DNA from 2 places in the Pseudescherichia sp. genome. Region 2 is predicted to be linked to the other one. Evidence: predicted binding sites of a transcription regulator. Region 2 holds the regulator's gene; the other holds the start of a gene.
The links. Region 2 encodes Fur, which represses iron uptake genes when iron is present. Its sites were predicted from a motif close to ATAATAATGAGAACNACTATCAA; they were not measured.
Positions count from the first base shown of each region.

Region 1 (4,423 bases), on a different contig from region 2:
GTGGCGCCCATTATCGGCCCGCCTCTGGGTGGCTTCATCACCCGCTACGCCGACTGGCGCTGGATCTTCTTTATCAACGTGCCGATTGGCCTGCTGGCGATCGCTCTGGCGCTGCGCATCATTCCCGATATTCGCGATGACGAACGCCGCCCGTTCGACCTGGCTGGCTTTCTTTCCACCTCGGTGGCGATGGTCAGCCTGATGTGCGCGATGGAGATGCTGGGAGGTGAACAGCAGCAGGGAGCGTGGACGCTCGGCCTGCTGGCGCTGGGCACTGCGACCCTAGTCTACGCGCTACGCCATTTTCAGCGTGCCCGTTGGCCGATGATCCGCCTCGATGCCATGCAGGTGCCCACCTTTCGCGTTACCATGTATGGCGGATCGCTGTTTCGCGCCTCGATCAGCGCGGTGCCGTTTCTGCTGCCGCTGATGTTCCAGGTCGGCTTTGGTATGGATCCGTTTCATGCCGGGCTGTTGGTGTTGGCGGTCTTCGTGGGTAACCTGACGATTAAGCCCGCCACCACGCCGCTGATCCGCTGGCTCGGTTTTAAAAAGCTGCTGCTGATTAACGGTGCGTTGAACGTGCTGGCCCTGCTGGCCTGCGCCTTTATCACGCCGACGACGTCGGTATGGGTGATTTTTGTCGTGCTCTATCTGGGCGGCGTCTTTCGCTCGGTGCAGTTTACCGGCGTCAGCACTCTCGCCTTCGCCGATGTCCCCTCAGCACAGATGAGCTATGCCAATACCCTGTTCAGCACGGCTACCCAGCTGGCGGTTGGGCTGGGCATTACGCTCGGGGCTATCGGTATACGACTGGGAGAGAAGGTCAGCGACTGGCTGGCGCTTAGCGGCGTGCCAGGCATCAGCTTCCGGCTGGCATTTGTGTTTATCGCGCTGATCTGTCTGGTAGGAATGGCCGATACGTTCAGGCTGGCGAAAGATGCGGGCAGCGCGGTGTCGACAAAGAGACGTTAACTTCTGGCCGGGTCAGCGTCGCGCTGCCCGGCACAGGAGGAATCAGGCAAGCACTTCGCGAACGAACGCTTCGATCTCTTTATCCTGGCAGTGTTCAAAGAAGCACTGCTGGAAACGCTGGCCGGAGACGGCGGTTTTCACTAGCTCAGGGTCGATAGCACGCAGGGTGTCGAGATAGTTATCTTTTACCACTGCCGCTTTCACCTGGTTGAGGATCCCGGCGTTACGCACCTGTGGCTCTTTACGCTCTGGCGGATAGCCTTCACCTTTACGGCCGGTAAAGGCTTTTTCAAAGATAAAACGTACGTTCAGCTCTGCACCCCAGCCGAAGCCTTTAGCGAAAGGCAGCGCCAGCGCATTGCCGTTGTTGATTTGAGCAAACAGGAAGGCATCGGCCGGATCGATACAGTAGCCGCAGTTCACCCCTGGGTGAATATTCAGCGACATCAGCGCACCCTGCCCGGTGCCGCAGCCGGCGATCACAAAATCTACCGCCTTTGAGTTCAGCAGAATGCTGGCCATAATGCCCAGATGAATATAGGTCAGGTGATGATCGTTCTCATCGCTCATCCCAACGTTGAAAACCGGGAAGCCTTTATCATCAGCGACGGTTTTCAGCTCTTTGAGGATGATGGCATTTTTGGCAGCCTGGCTATTTTCCATCATCAGTGCAATTTTCATTATCTCTTCTCCTGAATGCGTTGCGGGGGATCCCATCATAAAGGGCTAATCAGCTTAAACCTTACTACCTGTCAAACATACTTTCAAATTTAATGAAAAAACGTTTTAATAAGTTGAGAGGCGGTCACAGTTTTGTTTAAGCCTGCCTGCCGTTGCGATTAGAGAAGCAGGAATCTTTGGCTATTCCGGGCATTGCCTGGCAAAGCAGGCTGTAGGATGAGAACATCGAAACTGAATCAGAGCGTTTGCATGAAGAGACTACTCCTTGCCGCCTCGCTGATGCTGCTTGCGGGATGCACTATCACGAAGGAACCTGAAGTCACCGACGTTAACCCGGCAACGGGCCTGGTGCGTCTGCACTTCAACGAGACGATGTTGCAGAAGGCACGCTATGACGACTACACCACCCAGGGAACGGCTAATCGCCAGTGCCAACAGATGGGCTATGCCACCGCGATAGCGTTTGGCCAGCCGATTAAAACCTGTAGCGTCATCAGCGGATCGCTGTGCCTGAACGAAACCGTCACTCTCCAGTACCAGTGTCAGGGCCATGCGGTGAACTACTCCCCGGCTGGCGTCTACTATTAATAAATATTGCCAGCGCTATACCGCTGGCAAATAATAAAAGCAACGATTCTCATTTATATATATTAATAAGCGCCAATGCGTGTTATTCCCATTCGTATTTTTAATAAATAACTTTTTTATTTTACCTTTTGCAAATAATTAAATAACAAATTATAGTGGCGACACGTAACCCTTCCCTGCCTGTTATGGAATAACGCCATGCTTAAAAATGAAATGATTGAACAGCTCAATGAGCAGATGAATCTTGAACTCTACTCCTCTCTGCTTTATCAGCAGATGAGCGCCTGGTGTAGCTATAACAGCTTTGAAGGAGCTGCTGCGTTTCTGCGTCGCCACGCGCAGGAGGAGATGACCCATATGCAGCGCCTGTTTGATTACCTGACCGATACCGGCAGCCTGCCGCGCATTAACGCGATCCCGACGCCCTTCGCTGAGTATGCCTCGCTGGACGAGCTGTTTCTTGCTACCTACGAACATGAGCAGCTGATCAGTCGTCAGATTAATGCCCTTGCCCATTTCGCGATGACCACTCAAGATTATCCGACCTTTAATTTCCTGCAGTGGTTTGTGGCCGAGCAGCACGAAGAAGAGAAATTATTTAAATCGGTAATCGATAAACTCTCCCTGGCCGGTAAAAGCGGCGAAGGTCTCTACTTTATTGATAAAGAGCTCTCTACGCTCGACGCACAAAATTAATTATCTGGCGGTGCCCTGCGCCGCCATAATAACTTCCGACTTGCTATAACTATCTTATTCTCCTGCCCCTGCGTAATACATCATCAAAAATCGTATTGTTATCTTTACACTGCTTGTAACGGTGGTTTGACGTCAACGCCGTTTTGCCTTACTCTGCGCCGCACAATTTTGGTGCGCAGTTCAGGTGTAAAGAGAAGCGTGAAGAACAGGACTTTTGGCAGTATGTTTATCGTTGCCGGGACCACGATTGGTGCCGGTATGCTGGCGATGCCGCTGGCCGCCGCTGGCGTCGGTTTTGGCGTAACGCTGGCGTTACTATTTTGCCTGTGGGGGCTTATGTGTTACACCGCCCTGCTGCTGCTGGAGGTATATCAGCACGTTCCGGCCGATACCGGCCTCGGCACGCTGGCCCGCCGCTATCTCGGGCGCTACGGTCAGTGGGCGACGGGTTTTAGCATGCTGTTTTTAATGTATGCCCTGACGGCGGCCTACATGAGCGGCGCAGGCGAGCTGCTGGCCTCCAGCCTGAGCGAGTGGTTGAACCTCTCCGTTTCACCTGCTTCCGGCGTACTGCTGTTTACTCTTGTTGCTGGCGGCGTAGTCTGCATTGGCACTTCGCTGGTAGATCTCTTCAACCGTTTTCTGTTTAGCGCCAAGCTGATCTTCCTGATTGTGATGCTGGCGCTGCTGATGCCCCACGTGCATAAGGTAAATCTCCTGACGCTGCCACTGGAGAAGGGGCTAGCGCTCTCTGCTATCCCGGTGATCTTTACCTCTTTTGGTTTTCATGGCAGCGTGCCGAGCATCGTTAGCTACATGAACGGCAACGTGCAGAAGCTGCGCTGGGTGTTTATCACCGGCAGCGCTATTCCGCTGGTGGCCTATATCTTCTGGCAGTTGGCGACGCTGGGCAGCATCGACTCCACGACTTTCTTTGGTCTGATGGCAAACAGCGCCGGGCTTAACGGCCTGCTGCAGGCCCTGCGCGACGTCGTGGCCTCACCACACGTGGAGCTGGCGGTGCACCTGTTTGCCGATCTGGCGCTGGCGACGTCGTTTCTGGGGGTGACTCTGGGGCTGTTTGACTACCTGGCCGATCTCTTCAATCGACGTAACAATGCGGCAGGCAGGCTGCAGACCGGGGCGATTACTTTCCTGCCGCCGCTGGCCTTTGCCCTCTTCTATCCCCGCGGTTTTGTCATGGCGCTGGGGTATGCAGGCGTAGCGCTGGCCGTGCTGGCGCTGTTAATTCCGTCTCTGCTGGCGTGGCAGAGCCGCAAGCATACGCCGCAGGCGGGATACCGCGTTCGGGGCGGAAAACCGGCGCTGCTGCTGGTGCTCTTCTGCGGCGTGGCGGTGATTGCGATTCAGTGTGGTATTGCAGCGGGACTGCTGCCAGAGGTGGGTTAGAGAAGTGAGCTCAACGTAGGCCGGGCAAACGCAGTGCCGCCCGGCGTTACGGTGTCAGCCTGGTTACGCCCGG
Region 1 covers NZ_DAMBWA010000001.1:146,240-150,662, forward strand. Annotated here, with positions in the region: gene RTX96_RS00710 (MFS transporter) at 1-975, shown strand, start outside; gene RTX96_RS00715 (RpiB/LacA/LacB family sugar-phosphate isomerase) at 1,018-1,656, opposite strand; gene yecR (YecR family lipoprotein) at 1,906-2,244, shown strand; gene ftnA (non-heme ferritin) at 2,443-2,940, shown strand; gene tyrP (tyrosine transporter TyrP) at 3,139-4,350, shown strand.
Region 1: the regulator Fur is predicted to act here: its motif matches at 2,275-2,297, upstream of ftnA (non-heme ferritin).

Region 2 (4,423 bases):
GCGAACTGCCCGAGGCCGAGCTGGCGGCTGAGCTGAACTCACTCCCGGCTTCGGTTGAATCAACGCTTGGCGTCTATTTTGTTCCGGCGCTGACGGGACTCGGTGCGCCCTGGTGGGATGAAAATGCCCGTGGGGTGATCTGCGGCCTGAGCCGTGGCGTAAAACGCGCGCACCTCATCCGGGCGGCGTTGGAGGCCATCACCTACCAGATCGCCGATGTGGTTACCGCCATGCGGCAGCACAACGATTTTACGCTGACCGCGTTAATGGTGGATGGCGGTCCGACTAAAAATGACTGGCTGATGCAGTATCAGTCAGACCTGCTGGGTTGCCCGGTTATGCGCAGCGACGTGCCTGAACTGTCAGCTATCGGGGCGGCACTCTTAGCGCGCAAAGCCGTGGGGCAACTCTCACTCGATGAGCTGAAACCGTACCTTTACCCGCATAGCGAATTTCGCCCCAACATGGAGCGTCATGGCCGTTTACAAAAACGCTGGCGGGAGTGGCAACAAGCCGTCGAAAGAACCCTACACAAATTCTGAATAGCGGGCGAGGAGGGAAGTATGGGCTATGTATTCGAAAATAAAACGGTCGTCATTACCGGGGCCGCCAAAGGCATCGGTGAGGGTATCGCCAGAAAATTTGCTGATGCGGGGGCGAATTTGGTGCTATCGGATCACTCAGAAGAGGTCACAGAGACCGCAGAGCGACTGAGAGAGGAGTACCATGAAAATATCATCTCCTTCGTTGCCGATGTCACCAATGAAGAGCAGGTCACCGAGCTTTACAGGCTCGCGCATCATACCTTTGGCACTATTGATGTCTCTATCCAAAACGCCGGCATTATCACTATCGACCGCTTCGATAAAATGACGCGTCAGGAGTTCGATAACGTCCTCAACGTGAATACCACCGGCGTATGGCTATGCTGCCGCGAAGCCGCAAAGTATATGGTCAAACAGCAGAGCGGACGTCTGATTAACACCTCCTCCGGGCAGGGGCGCGTTGGCTTTATCTACACCCCGCACTACGCCGCCAGCAAAATGGGTGTGATTGGCATTACCCAAAGCCTCGCCCTTGAGCTGGCCCAGCACAACATTACGGTTAACGCGTTCTGCCCAGGGATCATCGAGACCAATATGTGGGACTACAACGACCGTGTCTGGGGCGAGATCCTGAGTACGCCAGAGAAGCAGTATAAAAAAGGCGAACTCATGGATGAATGGGTGCAGGGGATCCCCCTTAAGCGGGCGGGCAAACCTGCCGACGTTGCCGGGCTGGTGGCATTTCTGGCGTCCGAGGACGCGGCCTACATTACAGGACAAACCATCAACGTGGATGGCGGCTTGATCATGTCGTAACACATTTTGGAGTGAAATCATGGATAAATATTTTTCCCAAAGACTGTTTGATTTAAGCGATCGCGTCGCGTTTGTTACCGGGGCAGGCAGCGGTATTGGTCAAATGATTGCTTACGGTTTTGCCAGCGCGGGGGCGAAGGTGGCCTGCTTCGATCTGCGTGAGGACGGTGGCCTGGCGGACACCGTGAGCACTATTCAGGAGATGGGCGGCAGCGCCTTTGCTTATACCGGCGACGTACGCGATATCGCCCATCTGCGCGCTGCCATCGCTGAAGTGAAGACGCAGTTTGGCCGCCTTGATGTGGCGCTCAACGCCGCCGGGATTGCCAACGCCAATCCGGCGCTGGAGATGGAGCCCGATCAGTGGCAGCGGGTGATCGATATCAACCTCACCGGCGTCTGGAACAGCTGCAAAGCCGAGGCGGAGCTGATGCTGGAGAGCGGCGGTGGCTCGATCATTAATATCGCCTCTATGTCAGGGGTGATTGTTAACCGGGGTCTGGAGCAGGCTCACTACAACTGCTCTAAGGCGGGGGTGATCCACTTAAGCAAAAGCCTGGCGATGGAGTGGGCGGAGAAAAATATCCGCGTCAACACGATTAGCCCAGGCTACACGGCGACGCCAATGAACACCCGTCCAGAGATGGTGCATCAGACAAAATCGTTTGAGAGCCAGACGCCGATGCAGCGTATGGCAAAGGTTGAAGAGATGGCGGGCCCGGCGATTTTTCTTGCCGCGGATGCCTCATCGTTCTGCACCGGTGTAGATCTGCTGGTCGATGGCGGGTTTGTTTGCTGGTAACGGGAGATGCTTTTTCGCCCGTTGGGCACAGTGTGGGTTTGTAGGCCCGCGTAAGCGAAGCGCCACCGGGCGTTATTATGTTGACGCTGCAATGCCGGGCGGCACTGCGTTTGCCCGGCCTACGGTCTCGCTCTTCCCATAAAAAAGGGCCACCCTAAGGTGGCCCGTTTTTTGTTACCGTTTCAATCACAGCTTACGCGGCGTCGTTTCATGCGCGTGTTCATTTTCACGGCAGTCGCCTTCGGCACAGTGACCATAGAGATAGAGGCTGTGGTTCGTCAGGCGGATGCCATGCTTAGTGGCGATTTCACGCTGGCGAGCTTCGATAGAGTCATCGCTAAATTCGATCACTTTGCCACAGTCGAGGCAGATCAGATGATCGTGGTGATGCTGCTGAGTCAGTTCGAAAACGGATTTGCCGCCTTCAAAGTTATGACGGGTCACGATCCCGGCATCATCAAACTGGTTGAGCACGCGATACACGGTAGCCAGACCAATTTCCTCGCCCATATCGATCAGTCGCTTGTATAAGTCTTCCGCACTGACATGATGGTTATCCGGTCCCTGAAGCACTTCCAGAATTTTTAAACGAGGAAGCGTGACTTTCAAGCCGGCCTTCTTTAATGCGGTGTTATTGTCAGTCATGCGGAGTCTGTCCTGTTGCTAATCGATCCACTTCCGAGGCGGAAGTTAATGAGAATGACCTTGAGTAAATGCGTCTCATTATAGAATTGCCACTTCTAAATGAAAACTACAAGTCCTCAAGTAAAGTATGCGTATAAAACGTGGCCTCGCCAACAAACAATCGTTGCGCGACCCGTTTGACCAGGGGATATTGTACAGGTATGTACGCGAAAGTTAAAAAATTGTAGCAATTATTTCTATTGCTTTTATCTATCAATAGCGGCGCAGCACGAAGGCCACGCCGTTAACATCAGGCGTTAACGATCTCGTCCAGGTGTAGCTCTTCAGAGATCTGCTTGACCCACTTCTCAACGCGCTCGGCGGTCAGCTCCGGCTGACGATCTTCGTCAATAGCAAGTCCGACGAAGTGGTCGTCATCGGCCAGGCCTTTAGACGCTTCAAAATGATAACCCGCGGTTGGCCAGTGACCTACGATAGTTGCACCGTTGGGTTCAATGATATCACGAATGGTGCCGAGTGCATCACAGAAGTACTCTGCATAGTCCTCCTGATCGCCGCAGCCGAACAGCGCCACCAGCTTACCGTTGAAATCCACCTCTTCCAGGGTTGGGAAGAAGTCGTCCCAGTCGCACTGCGCTTCACCATAGTACCAGGTCGGGATGCCCAGCAGCAGGATATCATAGCCTTCCAGATCTTCTTTGCTGCTCTTGGCAATGTCATGCACGTCGGCAATCTCTTTACCAAGCTGCTTCTGGATCATCTTCGCGATATTTTCGGTGTTACCGGTGTCGCTACCGAAAAAAATGCCTGTAATTGCCATGAGTAAAATAACCTCTTGAAACTTAATAATATGGTGGTGGAGCACAGCCCACGGATAAGGGCAATAATAGCAGAACAGAGCCATACGCGAAATTCGTAATCGTTCGGACTGCACTCTGTGCTACATGAAAGTGTGATTTGACGAGATTTTCAGACGTCGCCCTGGCGATGCAGGGCCTGGAGCTGGGTGAGCAGCAGCTCTTCGATCAGCTCGCTGCGGCTCATCTGCCGGGCATCGGCCAGCGCATTGAGCGCCTCAACGGCGTCAGCGTTCATCTTCAGCTCGACGCGCTTAAGTCCGCGAACTTTATCGCGTTTAAGCTGGTTGCGCTTGTTGATGCGTAGCTGTTCGTCACGCGAAAGCGGATTCGTTTTCGGTCGTCCCGGGCGACGCTCGTTCGCGAACAGATCTAGTGTCGTACGGTCCGTTTGTTCTTTTGCCATGATTTAGGGTGACGTCGGGGAAAACAGGCTGCCAGGGTAACCCTGTGCGATTAGCGCGCCATCATACATCAGCAGAGCAGGGACGCCAACGACCGTAAGCCCTGCCGCGTCCGGTCGCCGGGTTTTTAATCAGCCCGCATCGTTTGCCAGATAGCGGCGGATCGCCCGCAGCACCGCCTCGGGCTTTTCAGCATGCACCCAGTGACCGGCTCCGGCAATCACATGCGCCCGTGCCTGCGGGAACTGGGCCAGCAGCGCATCGCGATGTGCCTCGGTGACGTAGGGCGACTGGCCACCGCGGACAAACAGCGCCGGGCGATCCCAGGCCGGTACGGTCTGCCAGCCAATAATC
Region 2 covers NZ_DAMBWA010000007.1:52,263-56,685, reverse strand. Annotated here, with positions in the region: gene RTX96_RS11185 (FGGY-family carbohydrate kinase) at 1-542, shown strand, start outside; gene RTX96_RS11180 (SDR family oxidoreductase) at 564-1,361, shown strand; gene RTX96_RS11175 (SDR family oxidoreductase) at 1,381-2,163, shown strand; gene fur (ferric iron uptake transcriptional regulator) at 2,350-2,808, opposite strand; gene fldA (flavodoxin FldA) at 3,098-3,628, opposite strand; gene ybfE (LexA regulated protein) at 3,778-4,071, opposite strand; gene ybfF (esterase) at 4,201-4,423, opposite strand, start outside.